DNA from 3 places in the Pseudomonas sp. AC083 genome. Region 1 is predicted to be linked to each of the others. Evidence: riboswitches for the same ligand, from Rfam matches in the RefSeq annotation. Region 1 holds a riboswitch; each other region holds the start of a gene.
The links. A riboswitch is a leader RNA that binds a small molecule or an ion and turns the genes downstream of it on or off. The one in region 1 is predicted to bind cobalamin.
Positions count from the first base shown of each region.

Region 1 (8,017 bases):
TCTTCCTTCAGGGTACGAATCTTCGGCAAATCCGGCTGGCTGTGATCGCCGTGATAGCTGGCCGCCGCTTCGCCACGCAGAGTCTCCACCGCCGCGAGCATGCCGCCCTGGAACTGGTAGTAATCGTTGGAATCGAGCAAGTCATGCTCGCGGTTGTCCTGGTTTTGCAGAACTGCCTGTACCTGGCTCAGACGCTGGCTGAATTGCGCGCGGGCAGCCGTGCCCTCGTCGGCGCCGCCGTAAGCGTAGGCGCCCCAGTTCAGGTAAACCTCGGCGAGATCTTCGCGGCTCTGCCACAAACGCCCGTCGATTGCGCCTTGCACCCCGGCGCCATACGCCCCCGGTTTCGCGCCGAAGATGCGCCACCCGGCCTGACGCCGCGCGGTGTCTTCATCGACGCCCGACTGCAACAGCGCCTCGCGTTCGGCACGCACTTTAGCGGCCAGCGGATTCAGGTCGTCCGGCTCGTCCAGCGCGGCCACCGCTTGCACGGCGGCGTCGAACAGGCGGATGAGATTGGCAAACGCATCACGGAAAAACCCCGAAACCCGCAATGTCACGTCGACCCGCGGACGATCGAGCAGACTCAGCGGCAGAATCTCGAAATCATCCACACGCTGACTGCCCGTGGCCCAGACCGGACGCACGCCCATCAACGCCATGGCCTGAGCGATGTCGTCGCCGCCGGTGCGCATGGTTGCGGTGCCCCACACGGACAAGCCGAGCTGGCGCAAGTGATCGCCGTGATCCTGCAGGTGTCGCTCAAGAATCAGCGTTGCCGACTGGAATCCGATGCGCCACGCGGTGGTGGTCGGCAGATTGCGCACGTCCACCGAATAGAAGTTGCGCCCGGTCGGCAGCACGTCGAGACGGCCACGGCTCGGAGCACCGCTGGGGCCGGCAGGGACGAAACGACCGCTGAGGGCGTCGAGCAGCCCGCGCATTTCGGCCGGGCCACAAGCATCGAGCCGTGGGGCGACGACTTCGCGCAGATGCTCGATTATCGAATTAACCTCAGCCCAACCCGACCCTTGTGGGAGCGAGCCTGCTCGCGAAGGCGTCGGGTCAGACAGCTGTTCTTTTACTGACACACCGCTTTCGCGAGCAGGCTCGCTCCCACAGGGCACGTTCAGTGTTTGGGAGATCAAGTCTGCGGCAAACAATTCGAGGCGCTCGCGGGTGTCGCCGGCGGTGCGCCAGACTTCTTCGCTGATGGTCTGCAACTCGGTCGGACGCGGGCCGTTCCAAGGATCGGCCAAGGCGCAATCCAGCGGATCAAAACCGAGATCAAACGCGTTGGCCAGTGCTCGCAGCAGACTCGACTGCGCGCCCTTGCCGTCACCGCGCGGGATGCGCAGCAACGCCAGCAAGGTGTCGATACGCAAGCGCCCGCTCGGCGATTCGCCAAAAATGTGCAACCCATCGCGAATCTGCGATTCCTTCAGGTCGCACAGATAAGTGTCCAGACGCGGCAACCAGATCGCCGCATCGGCGTCGCTGTCCAGCGCTGCATCCAGTTGCAGTTCCCTGTCGATCTGCGTGTCCCGCACCAGTTGCAGAATGTCGCGTTGCAACTCGCGGGCACGGCGCGGATCGAGCAGTTGCGCCTCGTAATATTCGTCGGCGAGCAGCTCCAGATTGCGCAGCGGCCCGTAGGTTTCGGCGCGGGTCAGTGGCGGCATCAGGTGGTCGATGATCACCGCCTGCGTGCGGCGTTTGGCCTGAGCGCCCTCGCCCGGATCGTTGACGATAAACGGATAGATATTCGGCAGCGGCCCGAGCAGCGCGTCCGGCCAGCAATTCTCCGAAAGGCCGACGCCTTTGCCCGGCAACCATTCGAGATTGCCATGCTTGCCGACGTGGATCACGCCGTGAGCGCCGTAGGTGTTGCGCAACCAGAAATAGAACGCTAGATAACCGTGCGGCGGAACCAGATCCGGGTCGTGGTACACCGCGCTCGGATCGACCTGATAACCGCGGGCGGGCTGGATGCCGACAAAGGTCAGACCGAAACGCAGACCGGCGATCATCAAGCGACCGTCGCGACACATCGGATCGTTGTGTGGCGATCCCCAACGCTCGAGTACCGCGGCGCGATTCGCTTCCGGCAACGCATTGAACATTGCCAGGTAATCGTCCATCGCCAGGCTCTGCTGGCACGGGCGCAAGTCGAGACTGTCGAGGTCGTTGCTGACGCCGCCGAGCAGTTGCTGGATCAGTTCGGTGCCGCTGTCGGGCAACTCGGCCGTGATCGGATAACCTTCGGCACGCAATGCGCGGAGGATGTTCAGCGCCGCCGCCGGCGTATCGAGGCCGACGCCATTGCCGATGCGGCCGTCACGGGTCGGGTAGTTGGCGAGGATCAGCGCGATGCGTTTTTCGCCGTTCGGCACGCGTGCCAAAGCTACCCAGCGCCGCGCCAGTTCGGCGACGAAATCCATGCGTTCGGGCTGGGCGCGGTAGCAGACCACATCGGACTGGCTGCGCTCGCTGCGCCAGGCCAGATCCTTGAAGCTGATCGGTCGGCTGATGATGCGCCCGTCAAGCTCTGGCAAAGCAATGTGCATCGCCAGATCACGCGGCCCGAGGCCCTGTTCGCTGTCGCGCCAGCCGGGCTCGTTGTCCTGGGCGCAGATCGCTTGAATTACCGGGATGTTGCGGCGAAACGGGCGCAGATGCGGTGCTTCGGGACTCGATTGGGCAAAACCGGTGGTGTTGATAATCACCCCCGCCTCGACTTCATCCAGCCAATCCTCGACCACCGACAAGCAACCGGGTTCTTTCAGACTGGCCACCGCGATCGGCAGCGGACTGAGCCCGGCTGCCTGTAAGCGCTGGCAGAACACATCGATGAACGCCGTGTTCGCCGCTTGCAAATGCGAGCGATAGAACAACAGCGCCGCCACCGGTTGACCGGGCAGCCATTCGGCTTGCCAGTCGCTCAGGGCAGCGCTGTTTTTCTGTGGTTGATAAATCGCCGTGCGCGGCAGGGTTTGCGGCTCGTTCCACGGGTAATCGCGGGCGAACCATTGGTGGCCCAGGCAACGGAAGAAATCCAGTGCATTGCCCATGCCGCCCTGACGCAGAAATTGCCAGAGTCGATCGCGTACTTCGGCGCTGACCGTGCTCAAGTCACTGAGCTCGGGGTCCGGGCGGTCGTCGCCGGGCACCAGAATCAGTTGCACGCCGCGTTCGGACAACTCGACCAGCCGCTCGACACCGTAGCGCCAATAGGCGATGCCGCCGTGCAGTGAGATCAGAATGACCTTGGCGTGGCGCAGCACTTCGTCGACATACAGATCGACCGAGGCATGATTCTGCACCTGCATCGGGTTGGCCAGACGCAAGCTCGGATAGTTATCGGGCAATTGCTGCGCAGCCTCGGCAAGCAGCGCCAGGCTGGAATCGCCGCTGCACAGGATCACCAGCTCGGCGGGGGTTTGTCCGAGATCGGCAATGTTGTCGTCCGAGACGAATCCGCCGGGCTGGGTCCTGAGCAGGTGCATGGCTTAAACGCTGAGCGCAGCGCGCAATTGCGCTTCGAGTTGTGCGGCATCGAGTTCCTGGCCGATCAGCACCAGACGCGTGACGCGCGCTTCTTCGGCGCCCCACTGACGGTCGAAATGCTTGTCAAAACGCGTGCCCACACCCTGAATCAACAGGCGCATCGGCTTGTTCGGAATCGCCGCGAAGCCTTTCACGCGCAGAATGCCGTGCTGCACCACCAGTTGCGTCAGCGCGTCGAGCAGCAGGCTTTCATCGGCTTGCGGCAGTTCGATTGAGATCGAATCGAACGCGTCGTGATCGTGATCGTCGTCATCACCGTCATGGTGGTGATCGTGGTGACTGTGGCGGCTGTCGATGTGCTCCTCGGAGCCGGCACCGAGGCCGATCAGCACGTCGAGCGGCAGGCGGCCATTGCTGGCTTCGATGATTTTTACCGCTGGCGGCAGCTCTTCGGCGACTTCAGCGCGCACCCGAGCCAGATCTTCCGCGCTGGTCTGGTCGGCCTTGTTGAGGATGACCAGGTCAGCACTGGCCAGTTGATCGGCGAACAATTCGTGCAGCGGCGACTCGTGATCAAGGTTCGGATCGAGTTTGCGCTGGGCATCGACCTGATCCGGGAACGCTGCGAAGGTGCCAGCAGCGACGGCCGGGCTGTCGACCACGGTGATCACCGCATCAACGGTGCAGGCGCTACGGATTTCCGGCCACTGGAAGGCCTGCACCAGCGGTTTTGGCAGGGCCAGGCCCGAGGTTTCAATAAGGATGTGGTCGAGATCGCCGCGACGGGCAACCAGTTCGCGCATTACCGGGAAGAATTCTTCCTGCACCGTGCAGCACAGGCAGCCGTTGGCCAGTTCGTAAACACGGCCGCTGGCCTCTTCTTCGGTGCAGCCGATGGTGCATTGCTTGAGGATTTCACCGTCGATGCCGAGCTCGCCAAACTCGTTGACGATCACCGCGATGCGCCGGCCCTGAGCGTTATCGAGCATGTGTCGCAGCAGCGTGGTTTTGCCTGAACCGAGGAAACCGGTGACGATGGTGACGGGGAGTTTGGCCAGTGTTTTCATCGGTATGCCCTTTGGCAAGCGGCGGGCATACGGGACGAGAACCGGCAGCGCGCATGCACGCCGGAAGCATTCGCCACCGGATCACCCCGCCCGGTTGTAGTGAGAATCTGTGACGAGGCAGGTCTCCTGGCTGACGGCGTTCAGGCGCTGGGCCTGGCGTCCATTGCGCCTTCCCGCTGGCTCATCGGTTGAGCTGGCAGTGGCGTGGCAACGAACATCACCGTTCACAGTTGCGGGGGCAGCCGCGGCTTTGACCGCGTTCCCTTCTTAGCTTCGGCGAGTGCCGAAGAACCTCGAAAGCGCAAGGCTACGCATGGGTCCGTCATGGGTCAATGGTCGGTGAGTCTGAAACTGGGGTATATCCGTTGCTGCGGTAACGGCTTCTTATGGTTTCGCTCTTACAGCGAGTCCCTTTTTCAAACGCCGGAGTGCCGGCCCAGCAAAAAGGAACCAAAAGGCTTTGCCCCGGCGTACGGCCCGCTCGCTGGAGCTCGGGGTACCTTCGTTACGGAGGGGCAAAAGATCAAAAGCAACAGCAAAAGCAAAAGCCAGATCAAAAGATCGCAGCCTTCGGCGGCTCCTACAGTTGGATTGGGTACCACTTCAAGAACAGGTCGGCTGTCAGGCCGCCTTCGCGAGCAGGCTCGCTCCCACAAAAGCAAAAGCAAAGCAGCGCAGCTGCCCGCGGCGAAGCCGCCCCACTCAACAATGAGCGCAAGCTCGAGTGCTCTTGATCTTGATCCACCGGCGAAGTCGGAAGGCTGAGCGGAGGGATTGATCCGGGCGTGGGAGCGCAGCGACCGTACGACGCAGTCGTACACAGCGGAAGGAGGTGCAGCGAAGCAAACCGGAGCCGCTGCTCCCGGATCAGTTCCGCAGCGAAGGAACCCGAGCCTGCGAGGGCCGAACGTAGGAGCAAGCCTTTTTGGGTACTTTTTCGGCGTTTGGAAAAAGTGCCTCGCCGTAAGGGCGAAACCGTAATCAGCAACACCCGCAGCAACGGATATACACACAAAAACATCAGAAAAACACCCCCACCGCAGCACCGAAAACTCCCCGGAAATTGACTAAAAACCCAAACCCATGTTCTCCTGCCCACCTTGTTACGGGTGCCCTTCACAGGGTGAAACGGGAAACCGGTGAATCATGTGCTTTACTCAAAGCCATGTCAGTCCGGTGCTGCCCCCGCAACGGTAAGCGAGCGATGCGTCAGATCCACTGTGCCCCGGCATGGGAAGGTGATGCTTGCAGGTCGGCCTCGTGCCAACCCCTCGCGAGCCCGGAGACCGGCCCGCAACACCCAGCGCGCGCAAGCGCCGCTGACCACAAACAAACCCGCGGTGGGCGGGCGCTGTTCGAAATCCCTGCGTGCCCGGCTCGCAGGGATTTTCATGCGCTCTGTTTACCCGCTGACATTTCAGAGGGAAGCGCTATGTCGATCATCAGCAATACCGTCAGCCACACTGACCACATCTCCAGCAGCACCACACTCGGCCAACGCGTGGCCGCCGCCCTCTTCGCCTCGATCCTCGGTGCCAGTCTGGTCTGGTTCGCCGGCTTCTCGCACATCGAAGCGGTGCACAACGCCGCTCACGATACCCGCCACAGCGCCGCGTTCCCGTGCCACTGAGGCTTGCCGAGATGATCAAGCGTATCGCGCAAACCGCAGGCTTCACCGGCTTGCTGGCCGCCCTGCTGCTGACCCTGCTGCAGAGTTTCTGGGTATCGCCACTGATTCTGCAGGCCGAAACCTTCGAGAAATCCGAACCGGTCGCGCAAGTTCACGAACACGCCGCCGGCACCGCCGCCCACAGCCATGATGGCGAAGCCTGGGAGCCGGAAGACGGCTGGCAGCGCGTGGTCTCGACCACTGGCGGTAATCTGGTGGTGGCGGTGGGTTTCGCCCTGATGCTCGCCGGCCTGTACACCTTGCGCGCGCCAACCAAAACCTCGCAAGGGCTGCTCTGGGGTCTGGCCGGTTACGCGACGTTCGTACTCGCGCCGACCTTGGGCCTGCCACCTGAATTGCCGGGCACTGCGGCTGCCGATCTGGCTTCGCGGCAGATCTGGTGGATCGGCACCGCCGCTTCGACCGCCGTCGGCCTGGCACTGATCGCCTTCAGTCGTCACTGGCTGATGAAGCTTCTCGGTGTGGCGATTCTCGCCGTGCCGCATGTGATCGGCGCGCCGCAACCGCAGGTGCATTCGATGCTTGCCCCAGAGGCACTGGAAACCCAGTTCAAAATCGCTTCGCAGCTGACCAACGTCGCGTTCTGGCTGGCCTTGGGCTTGATCAGTGCATGGTTGTTCCGCCGTAAAAGCGCAGGTCCATATCAGGCATGACCGATGACCGCGCAGCGCCGACCCTCGTGGTCGGCCTCGGCTGCCAGCGCGGCTGCCCGGCCAGTACGTTGCGTGCATTACTCGATCAAGCGTTGCAGGCGCACCGCATCGAGCTGCGAGCGGTCAAGGCTTTGGCGAGTATCGACCTCAAGCGCCACGAACCGGGGTTGCTGGAACTGGCCACACAATTGAACCTGCCCCTGCAGTATTTCAACAGTGCCGAGTTGGCGCCCTATCAACAGCGCCTCAGTCATCAATCGCAGATCGCCTTTGAGCGCACCGGCTGCTACGGCGTGGCGGAAAGCGCCGCGCTGGCGCTGGCCGAGCAACTGATTCAGGCTCCGGTGAAACTGCTGATTCCCCGGCTGAAATATGCGCAGGCCACGCTGGCGTTGGCCGGCGCCGGGTAAAATCCCGATAATCCCCGCCATTGATCATGAGCACACTTCATCTGAGGTGCGGCTGCGCTTCTTCACAAGGATTCAACGATGACCGTCTACTTCATCGGCGCCGGCCCCGGCGACCCGGAACTCATTACCGTCAAAGGCCAACGGCTGATTCGCAACTGCCCGGTGATCATTTATGCCGGTTCGCTGGTACCCGCAGCGGTGCTGGAAGGTCATCAGGCCGAAATCGTGGCCAACAGCGCTGAACTGCATCTGGAACAAATCATCGATCTGATCAAAACTGCCCATGCTAAAGGCCAGGATGTTGCCCGTGTGCATTCGGGGGATCCAGGTCTGTACGGCGCGATCGGTGAGCAGATCCGCTACTTGCGTGAGCTGAACATTCCTTTCGAGATCATTCCGGGCGTGACCGCGACGGCAGCATGCGCAGCGCTGCTGGGCGCCGAGCTCACTCTGCCGGATATCTCGCAAAGCGTGATTCTGACCCGTTACGCCGACAAGACCGCGATGCCGGCCGGCGAGGAACTGGCCAGTCTGGCGCAACATGGCGCGACCATGGCGATTCATCTGGGGGTCAATCATCTGCAAAAGATACTGCTTGAACTGTTGCCGCATTACGGTGCGGATTGCCCGATTGCGGTGATTCACCGGGCAACGTGGCCGGATCAGGATTGGGTGGTGGGAACATTGGCG
Region 1 is NZ_CEEDDH010000001.1:53,839-61,855, reverse strand. It holds gene cobN (cobaltochelatase subunit CobN) at 1-3,506, opposite strand, end outside; gene cobW (cobalamin biosynthesis protein CobW) at 3,510-4,574, opposite strand; cobalamin riboswitch at 4,674-4,885, opposite strand; cobalamin riboswitch at 5,665-5,883, shown strand; gene AC0IXA_RS00200 (CbtB domain-containing protein) at 6,007-6,204, shown strand; gene AC0IXA_RS00195 (CbtA family protein) at 6,216-6,917, shown strand; gene AC0IXA_RS00190 (cobalamin biosynthesis protein) at 6,914-7,327, shown strand; gene cobM (precorrin-4 C(11)-methyltransferase) at 7,406-8,017, shown strand, end outside.

Region 2 (8,017 bases), on a different contig from region 1:
GAACCTGCCGCGCTCGACTCGCGAAATGATCAACGTTGATGCGCCGCTGGTTTCGCGCAGCAACCTTGAGCCGGGTGATCTGCTGTTCTTCGCCACCAATGGTCGTCGCGGTCGTGTCAGTCACGCCGGCATCTACCTGGGTGACAACCAGTTCATTCACTCCAGCAGTCGTCGCAGCGGCGGTGTTCGCATCGACAGCCTGGGTGACAGCTACTGGAGCAAGACTTTCATCGAAGCCAAGCGCGCACTCGCCATGGCGCCGACCGTGGTCACCGCTCGCAAGTAAACTGCATGTCGCTGCGTTCGCGGCGACAAAACGGCACGGCAATGGAGTAGACCTAAACTTTACAAGGTGAAGTTAAAGTCTTACTTGAAGTTTGCCGCGTAGCCGCTAGAATCCTGAATCTATATTGATGGCAAACCGCCTGCGTGATGACGCAGGCGGTTTTGTTTCTGTCCATTCGGCAGAGAAAGCCGCAGCCAGATCAGGATGTTCTGCTTATGACGATGTCGGCCCGCCTCACCTTGATCCTTTGCGCCGCGCTGCTCAGCGCCTGCGCCAGCCGTACACCGCCGCCAGCCCCCGTGGTTCGCGCGCCGATCGTGTTCGCTCCTTCCCAGGCTTTTTCCCCCGTTGCTGAAGACGTGCTGTTCCGTGCCCTCGGCCTGGTCGGCACACCGTACCGCTGGGGCGGCAACACGCCAGATTCCGGTTTCGATTGCAGTGGTCTGATCGGTTTCGTCTACCGCGACGCGGCGGGAATTTCGCTGCCACGCTCGACCCGCGAAATGATCGTCATGCAGGCGCCGAATGTCGGCAAGGAAGGCTTGCAGACCGGCGACCTGATTTTCTTCGCCACCAATGGCGGCTCGCAGGTCAGTCACGCGGGGATTTACGTCGGTGAGGGACGCTTCGTGCACGCACCGGCCACGGGTGGCACGGTCAAGCTCGATAGCCTGTCGAAGGCCTATTGGCAGAAGGCGTATCTGAGCGCCAAGCGGGTGTTGCAGCCGGGGCAGCTGGCGCATAACCCCTAGCGCGTATGCATAACTAATTGTGGGAGCGAGCCTGCTCGCGAAGGCGGAGTGTCAGTCGACAATGATTTGACTAATACACCGCTTTCGCGAGCAGGCTCGCTCCCACATTTTTTGCTTCGCGCTTAACTTACTTGCTGGCCGACACGCGCCACACCTTGTTCCCGACATCATCCGCCACCAGCAAGCCACCTTGCTGATCGATCACCACGCCCACTGGGCGGCCCAGCGCGTTTTCGTCCTTGTCGAGGAAACCGGTCAGCACATCCACCGGCTGCCCGGTCGGCTTGCCGCCAGTAAACGGCACGAAAATCACCTTGTAGCCGCTGTGCGGTTTGCGGTTCCACGAGCCGTGCTGGCCAATGAATGCGCCTTCCTTGAATTGCGCCGGCAAGCGGTTGCCATCGGCGAAGGTCAGGCCCAGCGAAGCGGTGTGCGGACCGACCGCGTAATCCGGAGCGATGGCCTTGGCTACCAGATCCGGATTCTGCGGTTTGACCCGCACATCGACGTGCTGGCCATAGTAGCTGTACGGCCAGCCATAGAAGCCGCCGTCCTTGACCGAGGTTATGTAGTCCGGCACCAGATCGCTGCCGATTTCGTCACGCTCGTTGACCGCTGTCCACAAGGCGCCGCTGGTGGGTTCCCAGGCGAGGCCGTTGGGGTTGCGAATGCCCGAGGCGAAGATCCGGTGATTGCCGGTCGCCCGATCCACTTCCCAGATCGCCGCGCGGCCTTCTTCCTGATCCAGACCGTTTTCGCCAACGTTACTGTTCGAGCCGACGGTGACGTAGAGCTTGTTGCCGTCCTTGCTGGCGATGACGTTTTTGGTCCAGTGGTGATTCAGCGTGCCGCCAGGCAAGTCGACGACTTTGATCGGTTGGGTCTTGATCTCGGTGGCGCCCGGCTCGTAGTTGAAGCGCAGCAGGCGGTCGGTGTCGGCTACGTACAAATCGTTGCCGACGAGCGTCATGCCAAACGGCGAGTTGAGGTTCTGCAGGAACACCGTACGGGTTTCTGCGACGCCATCGTGGTCGGCATCACGCAACAGGGTGATGCGGTTCGGGCTGGGCACGCCGGCGCCGGCCTTGCCCATGACTTTCTTCATCACCCAGCCACGAATGCCTTTGCTGTCATCGGGCTTGGGCGGCGCGTTGGTTTCCGCCACCAGCACATCGCCGTTGGGCAGCACATAGAGCCAGCGCGGGTGATCGAGGCCTTCGGCAAACGCCGCGACCTGGGTGCCGGCCGCTGCGGTCGGTTTCGCGCCGTCCGGCCAGCCCACCGCCGGGGCGATGTTCACTGTCGGGATCAGCGTCTTGTTCGGTTCGGGCAGTTTCGGTGACGGACCGGTGCCGTCGGAGACTTGCAGGCTGGAGGTTTCACCGCAGGCGGCGAGCCCGCCTGCGACGGCGATGATAAGAGCGAGTTGGGCCTTGCGCATTGCTGATCTTCCCTATGAATGCATTCCTAAACATAGAGGAGGGCGCAGGCCCGATGGTTCAACTGCTCAACCGCGGGCTTCCTTGAACAGCACGGCGATGCCCGGATGATAGTTGCCCGCGTCGCTGTGCAATTTGCGATAGGCGTAGGGGAAATACCAGGCCACGGCGCAGGTGTGTTCCTTTTGCAGGTCGTCGACCATGTCCTGCAATTCTTCGGGGCTGGCGCTGTGCTGAGGTTTTTGCGGAGCAACAAAGAGGCAGCCGAGCTTGAGATCGCTGGCGTAGCTGATGCGCTTGGCATCAACGGTGATGTCGAGCAGGGCCTGGGTCAGGTTGAGGTTGTTGACCCGTGGCCAGCGTTGCGTGGCCTGAATGAACGCGCGGTCTTCGGCGCCGGCAATCAGCAGGTCGGCGCGGGCATTGCGTTCGCCTTCTTCGTTCTGTTTGCGCGTGGCCGTGTCGTTCAGCGTGACCATTTCAGCCATCCACGCCGCTGCCGCGAGCAGGCCGAGATTGGCTTTCTCGTCGTGCCAATATGGCGTGTCGTTGTCGCCGCGAACGGTGTTGTAGCGATCGATACAGTCAAACCAGCGTTCCAGCAACGGGCGCAGGAATTCCAGGCGCGGGTTGCTGATGATCATGCCTTGCATCGTCGTCATCCTTATTGTTGTAGTGGGCTTTTTGGAAAAAAGCATGGCTCTTTGATATCACTTGTCACAGTCTGGCACAAGATTGCCGCTGCACAATTGAGCAGCGGCAGTTATTCGCGCGCAAAGCGCCTCTTCAATTGACGCTCCACCCCCAACCCTCTAACCTTCGCCGCTTGTTTCAGGTGCTCTGTGGCCCCGCGTCGACAGAGTGAAACAGGGAAGCCGGTGAGGGTGGTCTTCAAGCGAAGCCACGACGATCCCGGCGCTGCCCCCGCAACGGTAAATGAGTGAAAACTGCGCCTTGAGCCACTGCCTCGAAAGAAGCGGGAAGGCGCGCAGTCCGGCGAAACGCCGCTCATGAGCCCGGAGACCGGCCTGATCCATCTCAGCGGCATCACGGTGGGCGATGCCAGGCTTTTTGCCGTCTATTCTTGTGCCTGCCCGCCGTTATCCAGCCTCAACGGAGAGCTCCCCCCATGACTGATTCCCCCGAGCGTGACGAGCGCCATCTGGCGCGCATGCAGCGCAAGAAAGCCGTGATCGACGAACGCATTGCCAACTCGCCCGACGAATGTGGCTTGGTGCTGGTGCTGACCGGCAACGGCAAAGGCAAGAGCAGCTCGGCGTTCGGCATGCTCGCCCGCGCGATGGGCCACGGCATGCAGTGCGGCGTGGTGCAGTTCATCAAGGGCCGCAACAGCACCGGCGAAGAATTGTTTTTCCGCCGCTTCCCCGAGCAAGTGCGTTTCCACGTCATGGGTGAAGGCTTTACCTGGGAAACCCAGGATCGTCAGCGCGACATCGCCGCGGCGACCGCCGCTTGGGAAGTCTCGCGCGAATTGTTGCGCGACCCTTCGATCGGTCTGGTGGTGCTCGACGAATTGAACATCGCCCTCAAGCACGGCTACCTCGATCTCGATCAGGTGCTCAGCGATTTGCAGGCGCGTCCGCCGATGCAACACGTGGTGGTCACCGGTCGCGGCGCCAAGCCGGAAATGATCGAGATGGGCGACACGGTCACCGAGATGGGCATGCTCAAGCACGCCTTCCAGGCCGGGATCAAAGCGCAGAAAGGCGTCGAACTTTGAAGCAACCACGCCACTGCCCGGCGGTGTTGATCGCCGCGCCGGCCTCCGGTCAGGGCAAGACCACCGTCACCGCCGCACTCGCCCGTTTGCATCGCAATCAGGGGCGCAAGGTCCGCGTGTTCAAATGCGGGCCGGACTTTCTCGATCCGATGATCCTCGAGCGCGCCAGCGGTGCGCCGGTCTATCAATTGGACATGTGGATGGTCGGCGAGCAGGAAAGTCGTCGGCTGTTGTGGGAAGCCGCCGCCGAGGCTGATCTGATTCTGATCGAGGGCGTGATGGGCCTGTTCGACGGCACGCCATCCAGCGCTGATCTGGCGCGCCACTTCGGTGTGCCGGTGCTCGGCGTGATCGATGGCACCGCCATGGCGCAGACCTTTGGCGCCTTGGCGCTGGGCCTGGCGAAGTATCAGCCGGACTTGCCGTTCGCTGGCGTGCTGGCCAACCGCGTCGGCACCTTGCGCCATGCGCAATTGCTCGAAGGCAGCCTCACCGAAGGTCTGCGCTGGTACGGCGCGCTGTCCCGCGAGACCGGCATCGAATTGCCGAGCCGCCACCTCGGTCTGGTCCAGGCCAGCGAATTGAATGATCTGGATCTGCGTCTCGACGCGGCCGCCGATGCGCTGGCCAGCAGTTGCCAAGTCGCGCTGCCCCCCGCCGTTGAATTCGCCGCGCCTGACGTCATCGCCGCCGAGCCCTTATTGAAAGGTGTGCGCATCGCCGTCGCCCGTGATGAAGCCTTTGCCTTCACCTATGGCGCCAGTCTCGATCTGCTGCGGGCGATGGGCGCCGAACTGCAATTTTTCTCGCCGATCCGCGACACCCGATTGCCCGAGGCGGACAGCCTGTATCTGCCGGGCGGTTATCCGGAACTGCACCACGTCGCGCTGGCGCAAAACACCACGATGCTTGCAGCAATCCGCGCGCACCACGCGGCGGGCAAGCCGTTGCTCGCCGAGTGTGGCGGCATGCTTTATCTGCTGGATTCGCTGACCGACGTGGAAGGCACCCGTGCTGAGCTGGTCGGTTTGCTCAAGGGCGAGGCGGTGATGCAGAAGCGTCTGGCGGCGCTGGCGTTGCAGGCGGTTGAGCTGCCGGAAGGTTCCTTGCGGGGGCATACGTATCACCATTCGCTGACTACAACCGAGCTGACGCCGATTGCCCGTGGGCTGAGTCCCAATGGCGGGCGCGGCGCTGAGGCGGTTTATCGCGAGGGGCGGATGACGGCGTCGTACGTGCACTTTTATTTCCCGTCGAATCCGACTGCGATTGCGTCATTGTTTGCGCCAGACAGTGAGGCCGGCTTCGCGAGCAAGCTCGCTCCCACAATGGATGACCTGAACCCTGTGGGAGCGAGCCTGCTCGCGAAAGGGCCATGACCGACAACACATTCTCCGAAGCCGAACGCGCAGCGGTCTACAAGGCCATCGCCGAACGCCGCGACATGCGCCACTTCACCGGTGGCAGCGTCGAGCCGCAGTTGCTGCGTCGTCTGCTCGAGGCCGCTCATCAAGCGCCGAGCGTCGGCCTGATGCAGCCTTGGCGCTTCATCCGCATCAGCGATCGTGCTCTGCGCGGGCAGATCCGCGATCTGGTGGAAGAGGAACGCATCCGCACCGCCGAGGCCCTCGGCGAGCGCAGCGATGAGTTCATGCAGCTCAAGGTCGAAGGCATCAACGATTGCGCAGAAGTGCTGGTCGCGGCGCTGATGGATGATCGCGAAAAGCACATCTTCGGTCGGCGCACGTTGCCGGAAATGGACATGGCCTCGTTGTCCTGCGCGATCCAGAACCTGTGGCTGGCCTCCCGTGCCGAGGGCCTGGGCATGGGCTGGGTCTCGCTGTTCGAACCGCAAGCCTTGGCGGATTTGCTCAAGTTGCCGGCCGGTGCCAAGCCGCTGGCGGTGTTGTGTCTGGGCCCGGTAAAGGAGTTCTATCCGGCGCCGATGCTGGTGCTCGAAGGTTGGGCGCAGGCGCGGCCGCTGAACGAGTTGCTGTACGAAAATTATTGGGGAGTGAGTCAATGAGTGTGGCGTTGCTGAGTGTCGCCGCAGTAGCGCTGGATGCGCTGTTCGGTGAACCGAAACGCTGGCATCCGCTGGTGGCGTTCGGCAATTTTGCCGGACGCATCGAGCAACGCTTCAACGCCGGCGGTCGTGGCTGGCGCAGTCATGGCGTCACCGCGTGGGTTATCGCGGTACTGCCGCTGACCTTGCTCGCCACAGCATTTTCCTGGGCGCCCTATGTCGGCTGGATCGTCGAGATTCTCGCGTTGTATTGTGCACTCGGCATGCGCAGCCTCGGCGAACATGTCGCGCCTGTCGCGGCGGCGTTGCGCGCCGATGATCTGGACGAGGCACGCAAGCGCGTCGGTTATCTGGTCAGCCGCCAGACCAATGAACTGGACAGCAACGCCGTGGCCCGTGCCGCCACCGAATCGGTGCTGGAGAACGGCAGCGATGCGGTGTTCGCTGCGCTGTTCTGGTTTGTCGTCGCCGGCGCGCCGGGCGTGGTCCTGTATCGCTTGAGCAATACCCTCGATGCGATGTGGGGTTATCGCAACGAACGCTTCGAGCGTTTCGGCTGGGCGGCGGCGAAAATCGACGACGTGTTGAACTACATTCCTGCGCGTCTGGTGGCATTGACCTACGCGCTACTGGGCAAAACCCGCCTCGCGCTCAAATGCTGGCGCACCCAGGCGCCGCAGTGGGACAGCCCCAACGCCGGCCCGGTGATGGCGGCCGGTGCCGGTGCGCTGGGCGTCGAGTTGGGTGGCCCGGCGATCTATCACGGCGAACTGCATGAGCGCCCGCAACTGGGCGAAGGTGCGCCGGCCGATGCCGATTCCATCGAGCGTGGCTGGCAATTGGTCCAGCGCGGCGTATGGTTGTGGCTGCTGATGCTTTGCCTGGGGGCGGAATTTTATGCTTGAGCACGGTGGCCGGCTGCGCAAGGCTGCACTCGATTACGGGATCGCCGAGGCCGACTGGCTTGACCTGTCCAGCGGCCTCGCGCCGTGGCCGTTCCCGATCCCGGAGATCCCGCTACGCGCCTGGGCGCGCTTGCCGGAAAGCGACGACGGTCTGGAACAGGCCGCCTGCGATTACTACGGCGCCGCGCAGGTGTTGCCGGTGGCCGGCTCTCAAATGGCCATCCAGTTGCTGCCGCGTCTGCGCCGGGCCGGCAAGGTCGGCGTGTTGTCGCCGTGCTATGCCGAGCATGCCGAAGCCTGGCGGCGCAGCGGTTACATCGTCCGTGAAGTGCTCGAGCAGGAAGTCGAATTCTTTCTCGACAGTCTTGATGTGCTGGTGGTGGTCAATCCGAACAATCCGACCGGACTCAGCCTGACCCCGGCACGCCTGCTCGACTGGCATGCGCGGCTGGCGCAACGCGGCGGCTGGCTGGTGGTCGACGAAGCGTTCATGGACAACACGCCGCAACTGAGCCTGGCGCCCTATGCGCATCAGGTCGGGCTGGTGGTGTTGCGTTCGTTCGGTAAGTTTTTCGGTCTGGCCGGGGTGCGCCTCGGTTTCGTTCTGGCCGAACGCAAGTTGCTCAAACTGCTCGCCGAACAGGTCGGGCCGTGGGCGGTGAGCGGGCCGACGCGAGTGCTCGGTACGGCGTGCCTGCAAGACACCGAGGGCCATACCCGTCAGCGGATTCGCAGCGACGAAGCGAGCGAACGGCTGGCGGCGCTGCTGACCCGTTGCGGTTTTGCACCGCAGGGTGGCTGCGCGCTGTTTCAGTGGCTGATCACCGAGCACGCCGAAGCGCTGCACGAATTCCTCGCCCGGCGCGGC
Region 2 is NZ_CEEDDH010000003.1:16,804-24,820, reverse strand. It holds gene AC0IXA_RS06175 (C40 family peptidase) at 1-286, shown strand, start outside; gene AC0IXA_RS06170 (C40 family peptidase) at 502-1,038, shown strand; gene AC0IXA_RS06165 (PQQ-dependent sugar dehydrogenase) at 1,166-2,479, opposite strand; gene AC0IXA_RS06160 (hypothetical protein) at 2,546-3,130, opposite strand; cobalamin riboswitch at 3,294-3,523, shown strand; gene cobO (cob(I)yrinic acid a,c-diamide adenosyltransferase) at 3,607-4,218, shown strand; gene AC0IXA_RS06150 (cobyrinate a,c-diamide synthase) at 4,215-5,597, shown strand; gene bluB (5,6-dimethylbenzimidazole synthase) at 5,594-6,244, shown strand; gene cbiB (adenosylcobinamide-phosphate synthase CbiB) at 6,241-7,149, shown strand; gene cobD (threonine-phosphate decarboxylase CobD) at 7,142-8,017, shown strand, end outside.
Region 2: it holds a riboswitch for cobalamin, as region 1 does, so the genes downstream of both, cobO (cob(I)yrinic acid a,c-diamide adenosyltransferase) here and AC0IXA_RS00200 (CbtB domain-containing protein) in region 1, are expected to answer to the same signal.

Region 3 (8,017 bases), on a different contig from region 1:
CCTGATTGAGATCGTGCAGGGCGATCAACGTCGTCACCGGCAGTGCGCGCACCACTTGCAGAATGCTCAACTGATGCTGGATATCGAGGTGGTTGGCCGGCTCGTCGAGCAGCAGGATCTGCGGGCGCTGGGCCAGTGCGCGGGCGATGTGCACGCGCTGGCGTTCGCCACCGGAGAGGCTGCGCCAGAGGCGGTTGCGCAGGTGCACGGCGTCGACGTCGACCAGCGCTTGCTCGACGATGGCGTCATCGGCCGGCGACCACGGTTGCAGCGCCGACAACCACGGCGTGCGCCCCAGCGCCACCGCGTCGAACACGCGAATGCCATCGTCGGTATCGGCCTGTTGCTCAACCACCGCGAGCGTCTGCGCGATGCTGCGCCGCGACATTTTGCCCAGCGCCTGACCGCCGAGCTGCACATGGCCCGCGCTCGGTTCGCGCAGGCCGGCGAGCAGTTTCAGCAGCGTGGATTTCCCCGAACCGTTCGGCCCGACAATGCCCAGGGTCTCGCCGCGCTGAACATCGAGACTGACACCATTGAGCAACTCGGCACCGCGCACTTTGAAGCCCACACCCGCACAACTTAAAACCGTGTTCATCGCGCCGATCTCCGGCCCACCAGAATCAGCGCGAACACCGGTGCGCCGACCAGCGCAGTGATCACGCCGACCGGGATCACCTGACCCTTGATCAGGGTGCGCGACAGCACATCGGCGGCAATCAGAAACACCGCACCGCCCAGCGCACTGGCGGGCAACAGACGCGCATGCCCCGTGCCGAGCAACAACCGCGCGGCATGGGGAATCACCAGACCGACAAAGCCGATCGAGCCGACAATCGACACCATCACCGCCGTCACCAGCGCGGCGCAGCCGATCAGCAGGATCTGCACTCGGCGCACGGCAATGCCGAGGGAGGCTGCCGAGTCCGCGCCAAAGGTGAACGCATCCAGCGCCCGGCGGTGCCACAGACAAACGACCAGCCCGAGCAAGGCCACTGGGACCGCCAGCCACACCGACGGCCAGCGCACGCCGCCGAGATTGCCGAGCAGCCAGAACATGATCCCGCGCGCTTGTTCGGAGCTGGCGGAGCGGGTGATCAGAAAAGCGGTGAGGGCGTTGAACAGTTGCGAGCCGGCAATCCCGGCCAGAATGATCTGCCCGGTGCCGCTGGCCGAGCCGCTGACCCGCGCCAACAGGATCACCAGTACGAACGCCGTCACCGCGCCGGCAAAGGCACCGACCGACAATGAAATCGCCCCGGCGCCGACGCCAAGCAGGGCGACCATCACCGCGCCAGTCGAGGCGCCAGCAGAAATACCCAGCAGATACGGATCGGCCAGCGGATTGCGCAGCAGCGACTGCAGGATTACGCCACAGGTCGCCAGACCGGCGCCGCAGGCCGCCGCGACCAGCGCGCGGGTCAGGCGATAGTTCCAGACGATGCCTTCGTCGATCGGGTCGAGCACATAACCGGCGCCCCACAGCTTGTTGGCCAGCACCTGCAACACTACGCTCGGCTCGATCGAAGTCTCGCCAATGGCCACGCCGCCAATCAGCGCGACCGACAGCGTCAACAGCACCAGCAGCAAACGGATCAGGCGTCTGCTCATGGCGACAGGTCGTAGCCGTTGATGGCGCTGGCCAGTTGTGCGAGGCCGTCGAAGGTGCGCAGGCTGGCCTGCATGGCCATGGCGTCAAGGATGATGATGCGGTTGTGCTTGACCGCGTCCATGTTGCGCGTCACCGGATCACTGCGCAGGAAGGCGAGTTTTTTCTGATAGTCGTCCGCCGGGAAACGTCGACGATCCATGCGCGCGATCACCAGAAATGTCGGGTTGGCCTTGGCGATGGTTTCCCAGCCGACGGTCGGCCATTCTTCATCCGACTCGACCACGTTGCGCACGCCGAGGGTGCTGAGCATGAAATCGGGAACGCCTTTGTGCCCGGCCACGAAAGGCTCGATGTCCATCTCGGCGCTGGAGAACCACACCAGGGCGCTGACGTCTTTGCGCTGCTGCTTTTTCGCCGTGGCGATCGACTGCGCGAGGCTGGCTTTGAGCTGGTCATTGAGCTGCTCGCCACGCGCCTGCACATCGAAAATCGCTGCGAGCTGGCTCACGGCTTTGTAGATGCTGTCGATGCGAAACGGCGCCAGCCGCGTGCCGTCCGAGCCGACGAGGTTGTCCTTGGCTTCGCAGTCGGAGGGCAGCAGATAGGTAGGAATCTTCAGTTCATGAAACTGCTCGCGGGTGCCGACCGCGCCTTGCGGGCCGACCATCCATTCCAGCTCGACGGCTACCAGTTCCGGGCGTTTGGCGATCACCGCTTCGAAACTCGGCTCGTTGTCGGCGAGGCGCTCGATCCTGTCGTTCTGCGCTTTGTATGTGCCCAGCACGTCGTTGAACCACAACGAGGTGCCGACGACTTTGTCGCCCAGGCCCAAGGCATAAAGCATTTCCGTACCGGCCTGGCCGATGGTCACCGTGCGCGCGGGCGCGTGCTGAAAGGTCAGGCTGCTGCCGCAGTTCTCCACGGTCAGCGGATACGCAGTCGGCGTCGCTTGCGCCAGGGCGCAAAGGCTCAAAGCGGTGAGCAGGGTGGCAACGCGGGGCAGCAGCATGGGGCAGTCTCCAGGAGAACCGTACGGGAGCAGGCGGGTACGGTTGGAAACACACCTCGGGCGCGGTCGTGGAAACTGCGCAAGGCCGGCACAGGGAAAATGCGCACGGCACGATGTCCTTCCCGGACACCCCGCCGGTTAGTCAGTCACTGTGCCGGCAGGTCTCCTGACTGATGCGTCATCGCCACGCTCCGGCCTTCCCGGGATTCACCCAGTGGCAGTCGAGGAGCAGGCTCGGCACCTACAGTTGCGGGGGCAGTTCCGATTGATGCTGTGCAAGCATTTCGGATTCCCTATTAATTCCGTGTGGAAACCGGCGGCGGCATGGTAGTCGATTTGCGCGGTGGAGGGGGAGGCGAATCTGCCACAGCGTCGATTTTGTCGTCGCCATTGCAATCGGCCGTATGCACTGATTAATATACGATCCATATACATTTCGTATCGGATACAAATATGGGCATCGTAAAAATTTCAGAGGACATGCACGAGAACCTGCGCATCTCCAGCAACGCCCTCAGCCGCTCGATCAACGCGCAGGCCGAGCACTGGATGCGCATCGGCATGCTCGCCGAGCTGCATCCCAACCTCGACCACAGCGCCATTTGCCGCCTGCTGATCCGCGCCGAACAGAACGGCGGACTGGATCTGCAACAACTGACTCAGGAAGCCGTCAGCGCATGAGAAACCAGATCAAGATCAACACGCCGGCCGACATCGAAAAATCCCGCGCCGCCGGCAAACTCGCCGCTGAAGTGCTGGCAATGCTGGTGCCGCATGTGAAGGCCGGGGTGACCACCGATGAGCTGGACCGGTTGTGCAACGATTACATCGTCAATGTGCAGAAAGCCGTGCCGGCCAACGTCGGTTATCACGGCTTTCCGAAAACCGTCTGCGCGTCGGTCAACGACGTGGTGTGTCACGGGATTCCATCGGGCACGCCATTGAAGGATGGCGACATCGTCAATCTCGACATCGCCGTGATCAAGGATGGCTGGTTCGGTGATACCAGCCGCATGTATGTGGTGGGCGAGGCGACTCCTGAAGCGCAGCACCTGATCAAGACCACTTACGACGCGATGTGCGCGGGCATTCGCGCAGTGAAACCGGGCGCAACGCTGGGCGATATCGGTCATGCGATCCAGAGCCTGGCGGAGGCGGAGGGCTTCAGCGTGGTGCGCGAGTACTGCGGCCATGGCATCGGCAAGGTCTATCACGACGAACCGCAAATCCTGCATTACGGCTTTCCCAATCAAGGGCTGAAGCTCAAGGCCGGGATGATTTTCACCGTGGAACCGATGCTCAATGCCGGCAAACGCCATGTGAAGAACATGCCAGACGGCTGGACCGTGCTGACCAAGGATGGCTCCTTGTCGGCGCAGTGGGAGCATATGGTCGCGGTGACGGAAAACGGGTTTGAAGTGCTGACGGCGTGGCCGGATCAGATTGAAGGGTATTCCCCGATCAATTGAACAATCCCGAACCTGTGGGAGCGAGCCTGCTCGCGAAAAGGTTGTGTCAGTCACCATTAATGTTGAGTGACACAGCGCATTCGCGAGCAGGCTCGCTCCCACAGGGGGATTTCAGTGGATTGGAAATCTAGTGAGCACCGGCAGCCTTGTTCAAATCGCTCTCGGTCCATTCGGTGTAAACACAAGCATCCGCCGTCGCCCAGCGCACCCGGACCGGATCGCCGGCCTTGAGCGGCATGCCTGCCGCCGACAGCGCTTTCACCGTCATCGACGTCCCGCCCGCAGTGACCACGCTGCACGTCTGGCTCTCACCGAGAAACAGCACCTCCACAACATTCGCCGATACCTCATTCCAACCCGCCGCCAGCGGCTCATCCAGCGCCTGCTGCGTGCTCAGCGCCAAGGCCTTTTCCGGACGCACCATCAGCAGCACATCCTGATCAGTGTGCAACCCGGACGTCAGCCGAATCGACAACAACTGCCCCTCGAAACTCGCTGCCGCATTGCCTTGCGCCTTGAGCTTGAGGAAGTTCGAATTGCCCAGAAACGACGCGACAAAGGCATTCGGCGGATTCTGGTAAAGGTCGTAACCACTGCCCAGACCAACGATTTTGCCGTGGCTGAAAATCGCGATGCGTTGCGACAGCCGCATGGCTTCTTCCTGGTCGTGGGTCACGTAAACGATGGTGATACCCAGGCGCCGGTGCAGCTGGCGCAGTTCATCCTGCAAGTCCTCGCGCAGCTTCTTGTCCAGCGCGCCCAGCGGTTCGTCCATCAGCAGGATGCGTGGCTCGTAAACCAGTGCCCTGGCGATGGCGACACGTTGTTGCTGACCGCCGGACAGTTGCGAAGGGCGGCGATGGGCGAACTGTTCGAGCTGCACCAGCTTCAACATCGCATCGACGCGTTTTTCACGCTCGGCGGCAGCCAGTTTACGGATCGCCAAAGGGAAGGCGATGTTGTCGCGCACCGACAGATGCGGGAACAGCGAATAGCGCTGGAAGACCATGCCGATGTCGCGCTTGTGCGGCGGCACGTTGACCAGCGACTGGCCGTTGACGAGGATCTCGCCGCTGCTCGGTGTTTCGAACCCGGCGAGCATCGACAGCGTCGTACTCTTGCCCGAGCCGCTGGAGCCGAGAAAGGTCAGGAATTCGCCGTCCTTGATGTCCAGCGAGATGTTATCGACGGCAGCAAAATCGCCGTAGTGCTTGTTCAGGTTGCGCAGGCTGACCAGGGGTTTGTCGCTCTGCTGGGATGCGTCTTTGATCACGGCACTCATGTCGTACTCCTGGGCGCTCAGGCGCTGATTTCGTTGCGCCGGCGCAGCGCGGCGGCGATCACCATGACCAATACCGACAGGCCGATCAGCAGCGTCGAAGCGACGGCGATCACCGGGGTCAGGTCTTGGCGCAGGGTGGTCCACATTTTCACGGGAAGGGTTTGCAGAGTCGGGCTTGCCATCATCACGCTGAGCACCACTTCGTCCCATGAAACGAGGAAGGCGAAGAGGGCGCCGGCGACCATCCCCGGGCGGATCGCCGGGAATGTCACCTTGAACACCGCTTGCAAGCGCGAGGCACCGCAGATCACCGCCGCGTCTTCAATCGACTGATCGAACAGCTTCAGCGAGTTGATGATCGAGATGATGGTGAACGGCAGCGCGACGATCACATGGCTGACGACGAAGGCGAACATGGTCCCGGTATAGCCGAGCTTGAGAAACAGCGCGTACACCGCCACGGCGATGATCACCAGCGGCACGATCATCGGCAGGGTGAACAGGCCGTAGAGCATCTCGCGGCCGGGAAAGCGCCCTCGCACCAGCGCAAACGCGGTCGGCAAACCGAGGGCCACGGCGCAGATCGTGGTCAGCACGGCAACCTTGAGGCTGGCGGCAGCGGCGTTCATCCAGTCGGGGTTGGAGAAAAACTGGCCGTACCATTTCAGCGTCCAGCCCGGTGGCGGGAACACCAGCCACTGCGAGGAGCCGAACGACAGCAGCACGATGAACACGATCGGCAACAGCAGGAACAGACCGATCAGCCCAGTCGTGGCGTAGAGGCCGAAACGCATGCGCCGGCTCATGGCATTGGGGGTCAGGAGCATGTCGGCTTACCTCGCGTTACTGGCGCCAACCGGGGATTCCGGTTGAAGCTTCAGGTAGAAGTAGAACAGCACCAGGGTGATTGCGATCAGCAACGCGGCGCCGGCACTGGCCAGGCCCCAGTTGAGGAACGATTGCACCTGCTGAATGATGAACTCCGGCAGCATCATGTTCTGTGCCCCGCCCAGCAAAGCGGGGGTGACGTAGTAACCGAGCGACATCACGAACACCATCAAACCGCCGGACGCCAGGCCCGGCCGGCACAGCGGCAGGAACACCCGGAAGAAGTTGGTCCACGGACTGGCGCCGCAGATCGAGCCGGCCTGCAGGATCATCGGGTCGATGGCCTGCATGGTTGCCTGCAACGGCAGCACGATGAACGGGATCATGATGTAGCTCATGCCGATCACCACGCCCGTGAGGTTGTGCACCATCTCCAGCGGTTGATCGATGATGCCCATCGCCATCAGCGCCTTGTTGATTACCCCCGAGGCTTGCAGCAACACCAGCCACGAATAGGTGCGGGCGAGCAGGCTGGTCCACATCGACAGCAACACGATATTGAGGATCCAGCGCCCCCAACCGCGCGGCACCAGGGTGATCGCCCAGGCCAGCGGAAAGCCCAGCAGCAGGCTGAACAGCGTCACCAGCCCGGCCACCGAAAAGGTGTTGAGCAGCACCCGCGCATAGGCCGAGTTGGCGAACAGTTGTTCGTAGTTGCCGAGACCCGGCACAGGTTCGAGCACGCCGCGCAACAGCAGGCCAATCAACGGCGCCAGAAAGAACAGGCCGAGGAACAGCAGCGCCGGAGCGAGGTTGCCGGCGCCGCGCCAGCGTTGCTTGAAAGCCGAACCGGCAGCGCCGGCGGCGCTCCCGGTGGCAGTGGAAGGACGAGGCGCAGTGGCCGCGATTTTCATTTGACCAGCCATTCGTTCCACCGTGTCGCGATAGCCGGACCGTTCTTGGCCCAGTAAGCGAAATCAAGGGTGATCTGATCCTTGGCGTAAGCCGTCGGCAGGTTGGGGGCCAGCGTCGAATCCAGACGCTCCACACTGTCGAGGTTGACCGGCGCGTAGGCGGTCAGGTTGGAGAAGTCGGCCTGGCCTTTGGCGCTGCTGGCATTGGCGAGGAACTTCATCGCCGCATCTTTGTTTTTCGAGCCTTTGGGGATGACCAGAATGTCGGCCATGACCAGGTTCTGCTTCCAACTCACGCCGACCGGTGCGCCGTCTTCCTGCAAGGCGTGCACACGGCCATTCCAGAACTGGCCCATGCTCGCTTCGCCGGACGCCAGCAGTTGCTGCGACTGCGCGCCGCCGCCCCACCAGACGATGTCTTTCTTGATGGTGTCGAGTTTCTTGAAGGCGCGATCCAGATCCAGCGGGTAGAGCTTGTCAGCCGCAACGCCGTCGGCCAGCAGCGCCAGTTCGAGCACGCCGGGGCTTGGCCATTTGTACAGGGCGCGTTTGCCGGGGTAGGTCTTGGTGTCGAACAGCGCGCTCCAGTCCTGCGGCTTGTTGGCGCCGAGCTTGCCTTCGTTGTAGCCGAGGACAAAGGAGAAGAAGAACGAACCGACGCCGTGATCGCTGACAAAGCGCGGGTCGATCCTGTCGCGCTGGATCACTTTGAAATCGAGGGGTTCGAGCAGGCCTTCGGCAGCGGCGCGCAGAGCGAAGTCGGCTTCGACATCGACTACGTCCCACTGCACGTTGCCGCTCTCGACCATGGCTTTGAGTTTGCCGTAGTCGGTGGGGCCGTCCTGGACGACGGTGATGCCGCTGGCCTTGCTGAACGGATCGGCCCAGGCCTGTTTCTGCGCA
Region 3 is NZ_CEEDDH010000002.1:600,055-608,071, forward strand. It holds partial or broken gene AC0IXA_RS05915 (ABC transporter ATP-binding protein) at 1-502, opposite strand, end outside; gene AC0IXA_RS05920 (FecCD family ABC transporter permease) at 595-1,611, opposite strand; gene AC0IXA_RS05925 (ABC transporter substrate-binding protein) at 1,608-2,621, opposite strand; cobalamin riboswitch at 2,761-2,954, opposite strand; gene AC0IXA_RS05930 (ParD-like family protein) at 3,075-3,302, shown strand; gene map (type I methionyl aminopeptidase) at 3,299-4,090, shown strand; gene AC0IXA_RS05940 (ABC transporter ATP-binding protein) at 4,218-5,372, opposite strand; gene AC0IXA_RS05945 (ABC transporter permease) at 5,390-6,199, opposite strand; gene AC0IXA_RS05950 (ABC transporter permease) at 6,206-7,114, opposite strand; gene AC0IXA_RS05955 (ABC transporter substrate-binding protein) at 7,111-8,017, opposite strand, start outside.
Region 3: it holds a riboswitch for cobalamin, as region 1 does, so the genes downstream of both, AC0IXA_RS05925 (ABC transporter substrate-binding protein) here and AC0IXA_RS00200 (CbtB domain-containing protein) in region 1, are expected to answer to the same signal.